Regions from separate parts of the Bradyrhizobium sp. S3.12.5 genome, predicted to be linked through region 1. Evidence: predicted binding sites of a transcription regulator. Region 1 holds the regulator's gene; each other region holds the start of a gene.
The links. Region 1 encodes LexA, which represses DNA repair genes until DNA is damaged. Its sites were predicted from a motif close to TGTTCNNNNTGTGTTCNG; they were not measured.
Positions count from the first base shown of each region.

Region 2: the regulator LexA is predicted to act here: its motif matches at 2,040-2,057, upstream of ABIC09_RS34125 (YifB family Mg chelatase-like AAA ATPase).
Region 3: the regulator LexA is predicted to act here: its motif matches at 1,719-1,736, upstream of ABIC09_RS03450 (ImuA family protein).

Region 1 is NZ_JBEPRF010000010.1:81,048-86,143, reverse strand. Features, by position in the region: gene ABIC09_RS16300 (ComEC/Rec2 family competence protein) at 1-689, shown strand, start outside; gene ABIC09_RS16295 (hypothetical protein) at 700-1,131, opposite strand; gene ABIC09_RS16290 (hypothetical protein) at 1,325-1,579, opposite strand; gene lexA (transcriptional repressor LexA) at 1,758-2,459, opposite strand; gene ABIC09_RS16280 (molybdopterin molybdotransferase MoeA) at 2,635-3,846, opposite strand; gene ABIC09_RS16275 (helix-turn-helix transcriptional regulator) at 3,951-5,078, opposite strand.
Region 2 is NZ_JBEPRF010000033.1:33,398-38,493, forward strand. Features, by position in the region: gene ABIC09_RS34110 (CpaE/TadZ family protein) at 1-708, shown strand, start outside; gene ABIC09_RS34115 (tetratricopeptide repeat protein) at 754-1,548, opposite strand; gene ABIC09_RS34120 (PilZ domain-containing protein) at 1,632-1,877, opposite strand; gene ABIC09_RS34125 (YifB family Mg chelatase-like AAA ATPase) at 2,105-3,643, shown strand; gene ABIC09_RS34130 (hypothetical protein) at 3,739-4,209, shown strand; gene ABIC09_RS34135 (PAS domain-containing hybrid sensor histidine kinase/response regulator) at 4,334-5,096, shown strand, end outside.
Region 3 is NZ_JBEPRF010000002.1:293,673-298,768, forward strand. Features, by position in the region: gene ABIC09_RS03445 (Y-family DNA polymerase) at 1-950, opposite strand, end outside; gene ABIC09_RS03450 (ImuA family protein) at 850-1,653, opposite strand; gene ABIC09_RS03455 (putative DNA modification/repair radical SAM protein) at 1,816-3,051, shown strand; gene ABIC09_RS03460 (UdgX family uracil-DNA binding protein) at 3,051-4,493, shown strand; gene ABIC09_RS03465 (inorganic phosphate transporter) at 4,593-5,096, shown strand, end outside.

The DNA.
Region 1 (5,096 bases):
CCGGCGCGATCGGCCACGTCAGTGCCTTCGGCACTGCGCCGCTGATCGCGGCGAGCCTCGGCCTCGTCCTGATGGGACTGCTACGCACGCCGCTGCGCTGGTCGGGCGCGTTCGTGCTCGTGGCGGCAATCGTCTGGGGTCTGTCGGTCCGGCAACCCGACATCCTTATCGCCGGTGACGGCCAGAGCGTTGCCGTGCGGGGCAGGGACGGGCAGCTGCACCTGATCAGGGCGAGCAAGGACAGCTTTCTGCTCAAGGAGTGGCTCGCGGCCGATGCCGACTCTCGCGATCCCGGCAGCGTCGCGCTTGCCGATGGTGTGTCGTGCGACGAGTCAGGCTGCGTGACGCCGCTCGCCGACGGACGCATCGTTGCGCTGGCGTTGCGCATTGACGCGCTGGGAGACGATTGCAGCCGCGCGGCACTGGTGGTGACGGCAAGGTCCGCGCCGCCGGATTGTGGTGCGATGGTGGTCGATCGGCCACGTCTCGTGCGTCAGGGCGCGCTGGCGCTGACGCCGCGTGGCGACGGCTTTGCGATTCAGGCGGTAAAGGCGAGGGGCGCAAACCGCCCCTGGTCGCCGGCGGCGGCCGGCGATGGAGATTTCGAACAGACCCTCATGCCGCGGTCGGCAGCTCCGCGCTCCAAAGACGCAACGCCGTCTGACGCCGACCTGCAGGCCGATGACTGAGATCGACGGCTTAGCCGATCGGCAGGCGCGGGGACGTGGAGCGGCTGTCGGCGACCTGCGGCTTGTGCTCGCGCTCGCCGAGCGGCTGGGTCACGGGCAGTTGCAGCACGGTTGCGCGCTGGCCTTCGACCAGTTGCGTCACCAGGACGTATTTGCCGTCGGGGAATTCGATCGCGTCGTGATGGCGGTCGGGAATGTGCGGATCGACCTTGCCGAACTTGCCGACGCGCGAGTTGATGGTGCGCGTCCAGATCCAGCGATTGTCGTAGCGGACGTTGTCGGCGAAGGCGAGCTCCGTTCCCGGCAGCAGGCAGACCGCGACGGACATGTCGGCTTCGGAGGCGAAGCCGCGCGTCGAGGTGCCGCGGAACGTTGTCGTGACGATCGTCTCGCCAACTTCTGCGGGACGCGTCGCGACGGCATGCAGGCTATAGTCACACATCGGGTGCTCCTCAATCAGGATAGAGCACCCGCGCCTCTGTCTCGGAGGCGCAGGCCCCTATCAGAGTGGAAGCTCATCTTATGCTTGTTTGTGGGCAAATCTGCGGCTCGCATCAGCAGAGCGCGATCACATTATCTTTTTCAAATGCACGAGGAACAAAGCCTGCTCCCGCGCATTCGGTGAGCGCGTTGCTTCAGCGGCCGGCTGGCGCTGACCAGCCCGAATATTGCCAAGCCGGCTGCGCGACGGCGTTACGGGCATTGCGGAATTGCTCGGTCGTTGCGCGCGGTGCTTTGCGAGCGTGGTGCTGCGGCTGCGCAGCCAAGGCTTGCGAGCCCAAGGCTTGCGACCCCAAGGCTTGCGACCCCAAGGCTTGCGACACTAAGGCCTGCGACGCTGATACTGCGATCAGCGTCATCGTGACGGTGCTCAAAATGATCTTGCGCATGTTGGTCTCCTCGGTCTGGCAAAGGCCCTGCGAAGCAATGCGTGCTTCGTTGCGGCGTGCCGAGGATGTAGCGCTGGAGAAGGGGCCGGATAATCTGTGCAAAACCAGAAAGACTACCCAGCCGGAGCGGACAATCGTCCGCTCCAATCGTTGATTGCGCTCGCCGATAGCGACGCGATCAGTACTTCCGGTACAGCCCGATCAGCTTGCCCTGGATCTTGACCCGGTTGGGCGGCAGGATGCGAACCTCATAGGCCGCGTTGGCCGGCTCGAGCGCGATCGAGGCGCCGCGACGGCGGAAACGCTTGAGTGTCGCTTCCTCGTCGTCGATCAGGGCGACCACGATGTCGCCGGTATCGGCGCTCTCGTTGCGCTGGATCAGCGCCATGTCGCCATCGAGAATGCCGGCCTCCACCATGGAGTCGCCGCGCACTTCGAGCGCGTAGTGCTCGCCCGAGCCGAGCATGTCGGGCGGGACGCTGATGGTGTGGCTGCGGGTTTGCAAAGCCTCGATCGGCGTGCCGGCCGCGATCCGGCCCATCACGGGCACTGCGACTGGACGCTCACCCTCGTCGGCCGGCAGGCTCGACGCCGGGCGCACCTTGCCGAGATTGCCCTCGATGACGCTCGGCGTGAAGCCGCGGCGGCTGCCAGCGGCGGCCTGGAGTTCGGGCAGCTTGATCACCTCGATGGCGCGGGCGCGGTTGGGCAGGCGGCGGATGAAGCCGCGCTCCTCGAGCGCAGTGATCAGGCGATGGATGCCTGATTTCGAGCGCAGATCGAGCGCGTCCTTCATCTCGTCGAAGGAGGGCGGCACGCCGCTTTCCTTCAGACGTTCACTGATGAACCGCAGGAGCTCGTACTGTTTGCGCGTTAACATCTCGACCAAAATCCCCCGGTTGATGTCGTTCGATTCCGAGACGCTGAAGTCAGCAATAAGCCGCACACGCTCGAAACAAATCATGAACGGACACTATATGTTCGATACTTGTTCCGCAACTGCTTAATTTACCGTGAACGCGACAAAGTTCGCGGAACGCATGCGAACAATGCGCTCAAACGGGCAGTCGCAGCACCTCGCAGGGCGCTCCCGCTTCGGCCCTCGGTGCGAACGGTGCGCGCACGAGAAGTGCCTGTGCCGCAGCGAGATTCGCAAGCAGCGAGGAGTCCTGGTGATTGACGGGAAGGGCGATCAGCGTGCCGTCATCACGCACATCCAGGCGGGCGCGCAGATAGTCCTCGCGCTGGTCATTGGCGCCGACGTCGCGGCCGAGCACGGCGCGTTCGCGGCGGTGATGAACCATCGAACGGCCCGACAACGCACGAATCAGCGGCACCATGAACAGGAAGCCGCAAACGTAGGATGACACGGGATTGCCGGGCAGGCCGATTACGCGCATCGCCCCGAGCTGCCCGTTCATCATCGGCTTGCCCGGCCGCATCGCGATTTTCCAGAACGCCATCGAGGTGCCTTCGTCGCGGAGCGCCTGCTGCACCAGATCGTGGTCGCCGACCGAGGCGCCGCCCGTCGTGATCAGGATGTCGGCGCCGGATTCGCGCGCGCGGCGGATGCCGGCGGTGGTGGCGGCAAGCGTGTCGGCGGCAATCCCGAGGTCGATGGTGTCGGCCCCCTCGCTGCGAGCGAGCGCATGCAGGGCGTAGCCGTTGGAATAAACGATCTGGCCATGACCAGGCGTCGTGCCCGGCATCACCAGCTCGTCGCCGGTGGCAAGAATCGCGACCTTCGGACGGCGGCTGACCGCCAATTGCGGGTGGTTCATGCCGGCGGCAAGCGCGAGGTCGCGCTCCGTCAGCCGGGCGCCCTTGCGCAGCAGCACGTCACCCTCGGAGAAGTCGACGCCGGCCGGGCGGATGTGCCGACCGGTGACGGCTTCCTCCTTGATCGTGATGCGCTTGCCGTCGGCAACGGTGTCCTCCTGGATCACGACTGCGTCCGCGCCGTCGGGAACGACACCGCCGGTGAAGATCCGGACGGCTTGCCCGGCACCGACAGTTCCTGCAAACGGCCGGCCGGCAGCGACCTCGCCGATGACATTGAGCTGCGCATCGACCCTGGCTGCATCGGCCGCGCGGACGGCATAGCCATCCATCGCCGACATCGCCTGCGGTGGCTGCGTGCGCCGCGCCGCGACGTCGCGCGCGAGGACGCGATGGAAGGCCGCATCAAGCGCGACAGATTCCTCGGGCAGCGGCTCCGCACCGGCGAGCACCGCGGCAAGCGCATCGGAAACCGGCATGAGGGCCACGGCTGAAAGCTCCTGCTTGGGCAACGCGACAATCAGGTCGCGGCCAGCGTTCTAGCCGACTGTGGCCGTTGAGGCAAAACGGATGCGCATACGCGCGGACGCAGCTATTTCTGGAGCAACAGCCGCACCAGCTCGGCCTGTCGCCCCACGCCGGTCTTGTCGAAGATCTTCGACAGATGGCTGCGCGCGGTTCCGTCCGCGATGCCGAGCCGTTCGGCCGTGGCTTTGCGGCCGCCGCCCTTGACGATCTCGAGCGCGAAGGCCGCTTCGGCACGGGTCAGGCCGTAACGCGCGCGTAGGGCGTCGAGTCTTGATCTCGCGTCCGGCTCGGGGTCGGTGATCAGCACCATCGCACTCGATCGCCAGCCGGAGGCGAGCGACACCGAGCTCTCCGCCCAATCGCTGCCGACCGGCGTTACCTGCACGTGCAGCGGCATGCGGCCGGGAAGCCGCCGCAGGCTCATCTCGCCTCCGATGCGATCGGGATTATCGATGCTGCACGAACCGACCAGCGTTTGCAGACAACGGCCATCGTCGCTGGTGATGGCGCTCAGCGCGCCCGCGTCGATCACGATGCCGTCGGCGGCGTCGAGCCATTCGCGCGCGCGACGATTGACGAAGATCGGGCGGGCCTGGGCGTCCGCGAGAATGAAACCCTGATCGAGGCCGTCGAGGCCCGCCAGCGCCGCGCGGCCGGCGATGTCGAGCTGGTGGGTACGCCGCTGGATCGCAACGGCGCGTACGAGATGCTGCGCCAACGTTGCAAACAGCCGCCGCGCCTTGTCGTCATACGGAGACAAATTGGACGGCCGATGGCTGGTCAGGATGCCCGTGGCGTTGTGATCGACCAGCAGATTCGTCGTCAACGGTTCGGTGTCGAAACCGCCCGGCTGCCACCATTCGTTGTAGAAATCGCTGCGGGTGAACTCATCGCGTGTGATGAAGTCGCCGATGGTGAAGACCTCGCCGGGCGTCCGGCCGATGCCAAGCGGCAACAGGGGATTGCGCGGGGCCCAGCCGAGTAGCTCTTGCACGCGGTCGGGGTCGATGCGTGGCGACAGCAGGCTGGAGAGGCCGCTTGCGGGATCAAAGACGCCGAACAGGGTACGGCCGCCGATGGCGTCGTCGATGCGCGTCAGCACATTTTCCCAGCGGCTTCCGTCGAGCGCAACCTCGTAGATGGCGCCGATGAGGTCCAATACGGATTCGTTGGAAATATCGTCCGTACCCAAGACAAATGCCTCAAAATG
Region 2 (5,096 bases), on a different contig from region 1:
GCCTTCGGCACCGCCGGCCTCGACTACAACCAGGATCCGGCGCAGGGCATTGCGAACGCGGTGCTGTCGCAGGACCGGCCGGACACGGCGTTGATGGAGCGCCTGCTCGCCAAATGCACCGACCGCCTCAGCCTCCTCGCTGCACCTGCCACCCTTGATCGCGTCTATGATTTCGGCGCGGAAGCGTTCGATGCGATCTTCGACACGTTGCGCATGACCACGCCCTGCATCGTGCTCGACGTGCCGCATCAATGGTCGGCCTGGACCAAGCGCGCGCTAGTCAATGCCGACGACATCGTGATCGTGGCCGAGCCGGATCTCGCCAACCTGCGCAACACCAAGAACATGCTGACCGTGCTCAAGGCGGCGCGGCCGAACGACCGGCCGCCACTCTACTGCATCAACCAGGTCGGCATGCACAAGCGCGCCGAGATCGACGTCAAATCGTTCGCCAAGACCATGGAAAGCCAGCCGCTGGCGGTGATCCCGTTCGATTCAAAGCTGTTCTCGACCGCCGCCAATAACGGCCAGATGATTGCGGAGGTCTCCAAGAGCCACCGCACCACCGAGCTGTTCCAGAATATGGCCAACCGCCTCGCCGGGCGCGGCGAAGTGAGGAAGCCGAAGCGTTCGCTGCTCGGACCGCTGCTGAAGAAGCTGAAGGGCAGGACCGGACGCGCATCCGCTCCGCATCGCAAGGCGTCGTAAGCGCGAAAACGTTCTCGAGCGCGCAGTGCTCTCGGCGGCGGCGGATTACTTCTCCGCCCGCTGCTGCTGCTTCTTCGACAGCAGCTGGCGTAGCGCCGTGACCTTTGCCGCCGCCTGATCCGGCGGCAGATCGGCCTTCACGATGGTCTCGGCCTCGGCCTGCTTGCCTTCCAGCCCCAGCACCAGTGCGAGATTACCCCGCACGCGGGAATCGGCCGGGTTGCGCCGATAGGCGCGGCGCATGGTGTCCTCGGCCCGCGGCAGATTGTTCTGGAGCATGTAGGACAGGCCGAGATTGGACAAAACCTGCGGCTCGTCCGGCACGATCTTCAGCGCCGACGCATAATATTGCTGCGCTTCCTCGTTGCGGCCGAGCTGATCGAGCGCCGCGCCCTGCGCCGACAGGATGTGCCAGTCCGGATCCTCCGGCGTATGCGCCCGGCTGAGCACGTCGAAGGCCTGCTGGAAATTGCCGTTGTCGGCGAGCGCGCGACCGTAGCCGGCGAGCAGCGCCTTGTTGCTGGGATGGGCGAGCACGGCCTGCTCCATCACCGCGACCGCCTGGGCGCGCTGGCCGGTCTCGCGCAGCGCCTTGCCATAGTCGAGGGCGATGGCGGGATCGCTGGGCCTGGCGCGATAGCGCTCCCGCAAGCCGTCCATGTCGGGCTTGATGTCGGGCTTGGCGTCCGCCGTAGCGGCCGCTTCCGGCTTGCCACCGACGCCGAGCGCGCCGGTCACATCCTCCAGGCTCGTGGTCTGGCAGCCACCGAGGGCAAGCACCAGGAGCGCGGGAAGCAGGAATCTCGCCGGGGGAGAGGCAAGGGACGAACGCTTGGACATACTCTGATCACCGCCGGCGGACTGATCAGAGATGCTTTGCCGATTAACGCTAAATTCCCGTTAAGGACGCCCGCCTCTTGGGCTTAGTCGGTAAATTCCGCGCCGAATTCGCAGCCGATGCGCCAGCGCAGGCGGCATTGGCGGGAATAGTCGGGTGCGAAGATGATGGTGAATTGCGGCGGCAGTTCCAGGAATTCCGCCACGACCTTGACGCCGCCATCCGAGATATCCGTGATCGTGCAGTCCCGTGGCAGCGACCCCGCGCCAAAATGGATCTTGGCGAGCCGCGTGCACATCCGGCGTTCGCTTCTGCGGCGATTTGCAAGCATTTGAATTGTTCACCCGTTAGATCACGGCCCATCCCGCAGCCCTAGGAGTAGCGGACATTCATTGGAATGTGCTGAGCGCAGCCGCTCGCATTCGAGGCGTAGTCGAAGCTTAGTGTCGCCGTCCCGTTTACCGGTCGTTAGGAATCGCGGCGCCCTTGCCTTCGTTCTTGTATTGTTCTTGTCAGGGCCATCGCGCTCTGCTACCCCTAATTGTGCGAGGGGGCATCATGGTCCAGCGGGTTTCGACAGTCGCCTTTGAAGGGATCGAGGCCCGCGCGGTCGACGTGCAGGTGCAGGTCGCCCCGGGCCTGCCGGCCTTCGCCATCGTCGGCCTGCCCGACAAGGCGGTATCGGAGGCGCGCGAGCGGGTCCGCTCGGCGCTGATCGCCTCGGGGCTGGCGCTGCCGGCGCGGCGGATCATCGTCAATCTCGCCCCTGCCGACGTCCCGAAGGAAGGCAGCCATTACGACCTGCCGATCGCGCTCGGGCTGATGGCGGCGATCGGCGCGATCCCGCCGGATGCGCTGACCGGTTTTACCGTGCTCGGCGAGCTCGGCCTCGACGGCTCGATCGCACCGGTGGCCGGCGTTTTGCCAGCCGCGATCGGCGCCAATGTGCGCGAGGAAGGCCTGATCTGTCCGGCGGCCTGCGGCTCGGAAGCGGCGTGGGCGAGCCCGGACATCCAGATTGTCGCCGCACACTCGCTGATTCAGATCGCCAACCATTTCAAGGGCACACAGGTGTTGTCGCGGCCCGTGCCGAAAGTCCATGAGGCAGCAAGCTCGCGGCTCGATCTGCGCGACATCAAGGGCCAGGAGAGCGCCAAGCGGGCGCTGGAGATCGCGGCCGCGGGCGGCCATCACCTGTTGATGATCGGCGCGCCCGGTGCCGGCAAATCGATGCTGGCGGCGCGGCTGCCCTCGATCCTGCCGCCGCTGTCGCCGGGCGAATTGCTCGAGGTCTCGATGATCGCCTCCGTCGCCGGCGAGATCGAGGGCGGCGCGCTGACATCGCAGCGGCCGTTTCGCTCGCCACATCATTCCGCCAGCATGGCCGCGCTGACCGGCGGCGGCGCGCGCGCGAAGCCCGGCGAGATCTCGCTGGCGCATCAGGGCGTGCTGTTCCTCGACGAGCTGCCCGAGTTCGATCCGCGCGTGCTGGATTCGCTGCGCCAGCCGCTGGAGAACGGCGAGGTCTCGGTCTCCCGCGCCAACCACCGCGTGACTTACCCCGCGCGCTTCATGCTGATCGCAGCGATGAACCCCTGCCGCTGCGGCCATGCGTTCGAGCCGGGCTATGCCTGCAAGCGCGGCCGCATCGATCGCTGCGCCGGCGATTACCAGGCGCGCATCTCCGGTCCGCTGATGGACCGCATCGATCTGCGCATCGAGGTCCCGGCCGTGACCGCGGCCGATCTGATCCTGCCGCCGGCGGCGGAAGGCTCCGCCGAAGTCGCCGCGCGCGTGGCGGCGGCGCGCGACATCCAGCTCAAACGCTACGCCGATGCCGGCCTGCCGCAGGTCCGCACCAATGCCGAGGCGCCGGCGTCCGTTCTGGAGGACATCGCCAAGCCGGACGCACAGGGCCAGAAGCTGCTGCGCGATGCCGCCGAGACCATGCGGCTGTCTGCGCGCGGCTATCACCGCGTGCTGCGGGTGGCCCGCACGCTCGCCGACCTCGACGGCGCCGACAAGATCGGCCGGCTGCATCTTGCCGAAGCGCTGTCCTACCGCGCACTCGCGGAGGATGTGCGGCAGTTGGCGTGAGCGCGCAGCGCATCAACCCGACGGTAACGAGTTTCCTTTACGCTCTGCAAACCATAGGCCCACAAGTCCAGTCCGGGCCCGGCGAGTAGAGCGTCATGTTGCGTTTCAAGATCCTGGCCTCGGTGGTTCCCCTGTTGGCGGCTGCGGTGTTCGCCCGCAACGAGATCACATCGGTCTCGCATCCCTGCATCGCCCTCGGCGACACCTCGGTCGAGCTGACATCCCTGTTCTGGACGGCCGGCGTCCATGTCGCCTTCACCGACGATGTGTCGCGGGCCACGGTGCGGGTCCAGATCACCGACGATGCGGATGCCGCCGACTTCGCAGTCGTGGACGACGGCGCAAGCGACGAGCCGAGCGCCTGCCAGGCCAATCCGGCGACGCGCCTCATCACGATTGCCGCGCAGCCGGTCGATGACGGCCCGGTCATTTATCTCTCCGCAGATGGTCCCGCTGACTTCCGTGTTTACGTCCGTTCGAAGACATTTACGCAGAAGGAGGCCGCAGCCCTGATCGTCGGCGCTCATGGCCCCCACCCACTCCCCCTCCAGGCGGCTTCGCTCTGAAGCGTTAACACCTCGTCAACCCTGTTTGGAGCTCGCCGCAAAGCCGCAAGCTGTTCGCAAGGTCGGCGAGACATCGTCGCCAATGGCGGTGGCGGGTTTCGGACAAGAGTCGGGGTCGGTGGCAATGGGTCGGACGTTCCGGATCAAGGTGCACATGCGCCGCTTCAGGCGACGGCATCCTCGAATTGCCTTTGCGATCCGCTCCTTCATGATTTTCTCGGCGACTTTCGGCGGCGCCTATGGCTTCGTCACCGGCAGCCGCGCGCCGAATTCCGGCTACGATCCCAACACCTTTGCGATCGGCGCGAGCTTCCTGTTTGCGCTGGCCTGCCTCGGTCTCGCGACGCTCAGCATGCGGCTGCGCTTCGTCAACAAGCGGATGCGCAAGCTCGCCGCCCACAACGAGGCGCTGATCGACCGCAATTGGGAGCTGAAGGAAGCCGAAGAGCGCGCCCGCAGCCTGTTCGAATCGCAGGGCGATCTGATCGTGCTGCGTGACCATCAGGGCCGCATCACCTTTGCCAACGACGCCTATTGCGCGCTGGCCGGACAGACGCGCGGTGCGCTGGTCGGCACGCGGTTCGACTTCGAGGTGCTGGAGCAGGGCGACAGCGCGCGCGAGAGCAACGGCACGCGCATCCACGACCAGAGAATCTCCACCCCGCTCGGCGCGCGCTGGATCGCCTGGCGCGAAGGATTCGTGCGGCTCGATGCCGGCCAGCCCGCCGATCTGCAGAGTGTCGGCCGCGACGTCACCGACCGCACCGAGACCGAACGCGCGCTGTCGGATGCCCGCGACCAGGCCGAAGCCGCCAACCGCGCCAAGTCGCGCTTCCTCGCGATGGCCTCGCACGAGATCCGTACCCCCCTGAACGGCATCATCGGCA
Region 3 (5,096 bases), on a different contig from region 1:
ATGACGGCACTTCGCGTCACGGGACGCCCGGTCTCGACCATGATCGCGCGCACCACGCCGTCGGTGCGGAAGAACGCGGCCTCTAATCGGCGCGCGCCCTTGCCCTGCTTTTCCATGGAAGCGATCAGCGTATCGGCCAGCCGCGACAGCGTCATCGCGATCATGGTGTCGGTCGCGATCGGCTCGGCAAAGCGTTTTTCCACGATGTAGTCGGGCAGCGGTTTTCGCGGGCTGATCGGCGCATCGCCCTGCCCCAGCGCATGCGCGAGCAGCGTGGAGAACCGCGCGCCGAACCGCGCCGTGATTTCGCTCGGCGTGCGCAAGGCGACATCGCCGATCGTCTTCAGCCCGGCCCGGCGCAGGCCGGTGGTGATGGCCTCGTCCGCACCGAGCGCGGACACCGGAAACCGGTCGATCGCCGCCGCCTCCCCGCCATTGGCAACAATAACGCCAGGCGTCTGCCGCGTCAGCGTACGCGCGCAGACCGAGGTGCTGGCGATCGCGGCGCCGACGGCAAAGCCCTGGCGGGCCAGCGCACGGACCAGCGTCTGCAACAATGCAGCCTCGCCACCGAACAGATGCGCACAGCCGGTGATATCGAGGAACAGCCCGTGCGGCGGATCGAGCGCCACCAGCGGCGTGAAGCGGTCGCACCAGTCGGCGATATCGCTCAACGCCTTTGCATCGGCCACGACATCGGCGTCGAACACTTTCAGGTCCGGACACATCGCTCGCGCATTCGCCAGCGGCTGGCCGATGTACAGACCGAGCCGCTCGGCCGCCTCGTCCAGCGCATGGATCACCAGCGCATTGTTATCCTTGATGACGACAATGCTGGGCTCAGGATTATTACCCAACCCGCCGTTGAAGAACCGCTGGATCCGGTCGATGGGCAGGCGCGGCAGCCACAGGCTGAGAATACGCCGACGGTTCACTGAACTGGCACTCATCACACTTCCATTCCATGATCCACCGGCCACACGGGCCATGACGATTGCGCAACAGCTCGACATCGAAGCGCGGCGCGCCCCAGGCACTCCAAAGCGCCGCAGGCATTGAAGCCGCGCCCGGCGGCGAATGCGCCGCGCGCAGCATCCATCGTGTTTCCGCCGTCGAGGGCAGCGGCTGTGCCGCCATCCGCAACAAGAGGCCGGTGACGCCAGAGGATTGTGCGGCCAGCGTCAGCTTGCGGCTCGCCACGAGATCGAACTGCCTGGTCTCGCCCCAGAGCTCGAGCACGACGGCGCCGAGCGCATCGCAGGCGAGCGCATCGGCCGAGGTGCGCAGCGCGCTCTCCACGTCAGCCGCGCGCACCATCACCACGCGGCGCGGATCGAGGCCGAGCTCGGCGAGCCCGCACATCGACAACGCGCCGGTTTCAAGTTCCGAGAAATCCTGCCGCACCCACAGCAGCGGCCGACGCACCGTGACGCGGCCCGCAAGCCCGGTGATAAAGCCCGTCGCGGCCGCGCCCTGACGCCCCTCGCAAAACACCTCGTGGATCGCCGCGCGTGCGAGCCCGCCTTTCAAGGCGTGGTCGACCTCGCCGTGGCCGAGCGCGACGCGGTCGTGATGATGCACGACCTCCGCCGTCTCGATCCGTTCGATCTGGCTGCGCAAGGTCGCAAGCGCGCTCATGCGTGCGCCGCTCATGCTCGCCGCTCCTTCAGAGGTGATTGCCGATGACTCTCAAAAAGAGAACCAGCGGCTGGCTCATTTGTTCATGGTATGTTCTAATATAAAGCTAACGGCGCGCGAAGAGTCAATCGAATTGCGCTCGATCAGATTCATGAGCTGAATCAAAGGGATTCCGGGATGGACGTACAACGCAAGCTGGAGATCCTGGCGGATGCAGCCAAGTACGACGCCTCCTGTGCCTCCAGCGGCACCGAAAAGCGGGATTCCAGCGACGGCAAGGGCATGGGCTCGACCGCGCCGGGCATGGGCATCTGCCATTCCTACGCGCCGGACGGACGTTGCATCTCGCTGCTCAAGGTGCTGCTCACCAACGCCTGCAATTACGACTGTCTCTATTGCGTCAACCGCGCTTCCTCCAACGTGCCGCGCGCTCGCTTCACCATCGACGAGGTGGTCAAGCTGACGCTGGACTTCTACCGGCGCAATTACATCGAAGGACTGTTTCTCTCCTCCGGCATCATTCGCAGTCCCGACTACACCATGGAGCAGGTGGTCAGCGTCGCGCGAAAACTGCGCGAGGAGCATCACTTCCGCGGCTACATCCATCTCAAGACCATTCCGGAGGCCGACGACGCGCTGATCGCGGAAGCCGGCAGATATGCCGATCGTCTCTCCATCAATATCGAGATGCCTGAGGAGACCAGCCTGCAACAATTCGCGCCCGAGAAGGACGTGCGTGCGATCCGCCGCACCATGGGCCGGCTGCGGCTGAAACTGGACGAAGCCGAGGACAACCGCAGCACCAAGACGAAGGCCAAGCCGCAGCGCTTCGCGCCGGCAGGACAAAGCACGCAGATGATCGTCGGCGCCGATGGCGCGAACGATCACACCATTCTCCACACCAGCGCCAATCTCTACGGCTCATACCGGCTGCGGCGCGTCTATTACTCCGCCTTCAGCCCGATCCCCGACGCCAGCCGCGCGTTGCCTCTGGTACAGCCGCCGTTGTTGCGCGAGCACCGGCTCTACCAGGCCGACTGGCTGATGCGCTTCTACGGTTTTGACGTCGGCGAGATCGTCGACGACAGCGCGATGCTGCTGCTCGATATCGATCCCAAGCTCGCCTGGGCGCTGCGCCACCGCGACCGCTTTCCGCTCGACATCAATCGCGCCAGCCGCGAGGAGCTGTTGCGCGTACCGGGCTTCGGCACCAAGGCGGTCGAGCGCATCATCGCCACACGGCGCACCACCACGATCCGTCTCTCCGATCTCGCGCGGCTGCACGTGCCCCGCAACAAGGCGCTGCCGTTCATCGTGCTCAGCGATCACCGGCCCGCGCCGCACCGCCTCGACGAGGCGCGGCTGATCGAACGGTTCAAGCCGAAAGCAACGCAACTGGGGTTTGGCTTCTGATGCAGTACATCATCCTCGACACCGAAACCGATTTCGAAAGCTGGCGCAAAGCCGCCCGCACGCTCGTGCTTCATCATGTGAAGCCCACCGAAGTCACATGGGCCGTGCAAGGCGGCGAAGCCGAGTTGTTCGCACCGCCCGCACCATCTCCGATCCTCGAGGTGAACGACGGCACCTTCAGCGTGTCGGCAAAATTCGTCGAGCTCGCCCAGACCGCCATCCTGCATCGCGATCCGCAGCGCTTTGCGATCCTCTATCGCCTGCTCTGGCGACTGAAGGACAATCACGATCTCATCGAGGTCGCGACCGATCCTGACATCGCGTTAGCTACGGCGATGGCAAGAGCGGTCCATCGCGACGAGCACAAGATGCACGCCTTCGTGCGCTTCCGCGAGATCGGCCGTGAACGTGCCGCGCATTACGTCGCCTGGTTCGAGCCGGAGCATTATATCGTCGAGCTCGCCGCGCCGTTCTTCGCCAGACGCTTTGCCGATATGCCCTGGTCAATCCTGACGCCCGATCTCTGCGCGCATTGGGACGGCCACGCGCTTTCGTTCACGCCGGGCGTGAGCAAGAGCGAGGCGCCGGGCGAAGACCGGCTGGAGGAAACCTGGCGGCGCTACTACGCCAGCATCTTTAACCCGGCGCGGTTGAAGGTGAAGGCGATGCAGACGGAGATGCCGAGGAAATACTGGAGGAACCTGCCCGAGGCCTCGATCATTAAGCCTCTGATCGAGGACGCCGAACGCATGACCGGCGCCATGATCACCAACGCTGCAACCGATCCGCACAAGCCTCAGAAACGGCCGGAGGCTCCGATGACACGTAAGACTGTCACCAACGATCTCGAGGCGCTTCGCGAGGAAGCCGCCCATTGCCGCGCCTGCCAGCTCTACAAGGACGCGACGCAGACCGTGTTCGGCGAGGGACCGCAGAACGCCACCATCATGCTGGTCGGCGAGCAGCCCGGCGACAAGGAAGACCTCGCAGGCCACCCCTTCGTCGGCCCGGCCGGCCAGATGCTCGACCGCGCGCTCGCGGAAGCCGGCGTCGATCGCAAGAAGGTCTATGTCACCAACGCGGTGAAGCACTTCAAATTTGTGCCGCGCGGAAAGATCCGCCTGCACCAGAAGCCTGCGACGCCGGAGATCAAAGCTTGCCGCCAATGGTATGAGCGGGAAGTTTCGGCAATCCAGCCCAATCTCATCGTGGCGATGGGCGCCACCGCCGCACAAAGCGTGTTCGGCAAGATCACGCCCATCGGCAAGAACCGCGGCCGGCTCATAGACCTCCCCGACGGACGCAAGGCTCTGGTGACGGTGCATCCGTCCTATCTGCTGCGGCTACCCGATCCGGAAGCGAAGGTGCTGGAATATCAGCGCTTTGTCGAAGACCTCACGATTGCTGCCAGCTTGCAGAAGAAGTCCGCGCACGCCGCCTGAGCGTGGATAAATTCCATCATTTCAACTGCCTGTCCGCCATTTCAACCGCCTGTCACATGCCGCGCGCAAAATCGGGGCCTTGGGACAGGAGATTTTCCAATGAGTGACGTTGCTTTGCCAGGCTCCATCGAGCCGGCCTTGAGTAAGGGGCCAGACCTTAATCGCGGATTCCATCCGCTCACCGGCGTAATCTATATGGGAGTGATCGCCGCCGCACTGCTCTTCGTCGCCTACAGCATCTGGGTCGACGTCGACGCTGCCGGCGCGCAGGTCAAGACCTTTGCTCCCTTCCTCCTGCTGTTCGTCGCGCTTCTGATCGCACTCGGCTTCGAGTTCGTGAACGGATTCCACGACACTGCCAACGCGGTCGCGACCGTGATCTACACCCGCTCGCTGCCCGCCCACGTCGCCGTGGTGTGGTCCGGCATGTTCAACCTGTTCGGCGTGCTGCTGTCCTCGGGCGCAGTCGCGTTCGGCATCGTCTCGCTGCTGCCGGTCGAACTGATCCTCCAGGTCGGCTCCAGCGCCGGCTTTGCGATGGTGTTCGCGCTGTTGATCTCCGCCATCATCTGGAATGTCGGCACCTGGTATTTCGGCCTGCCC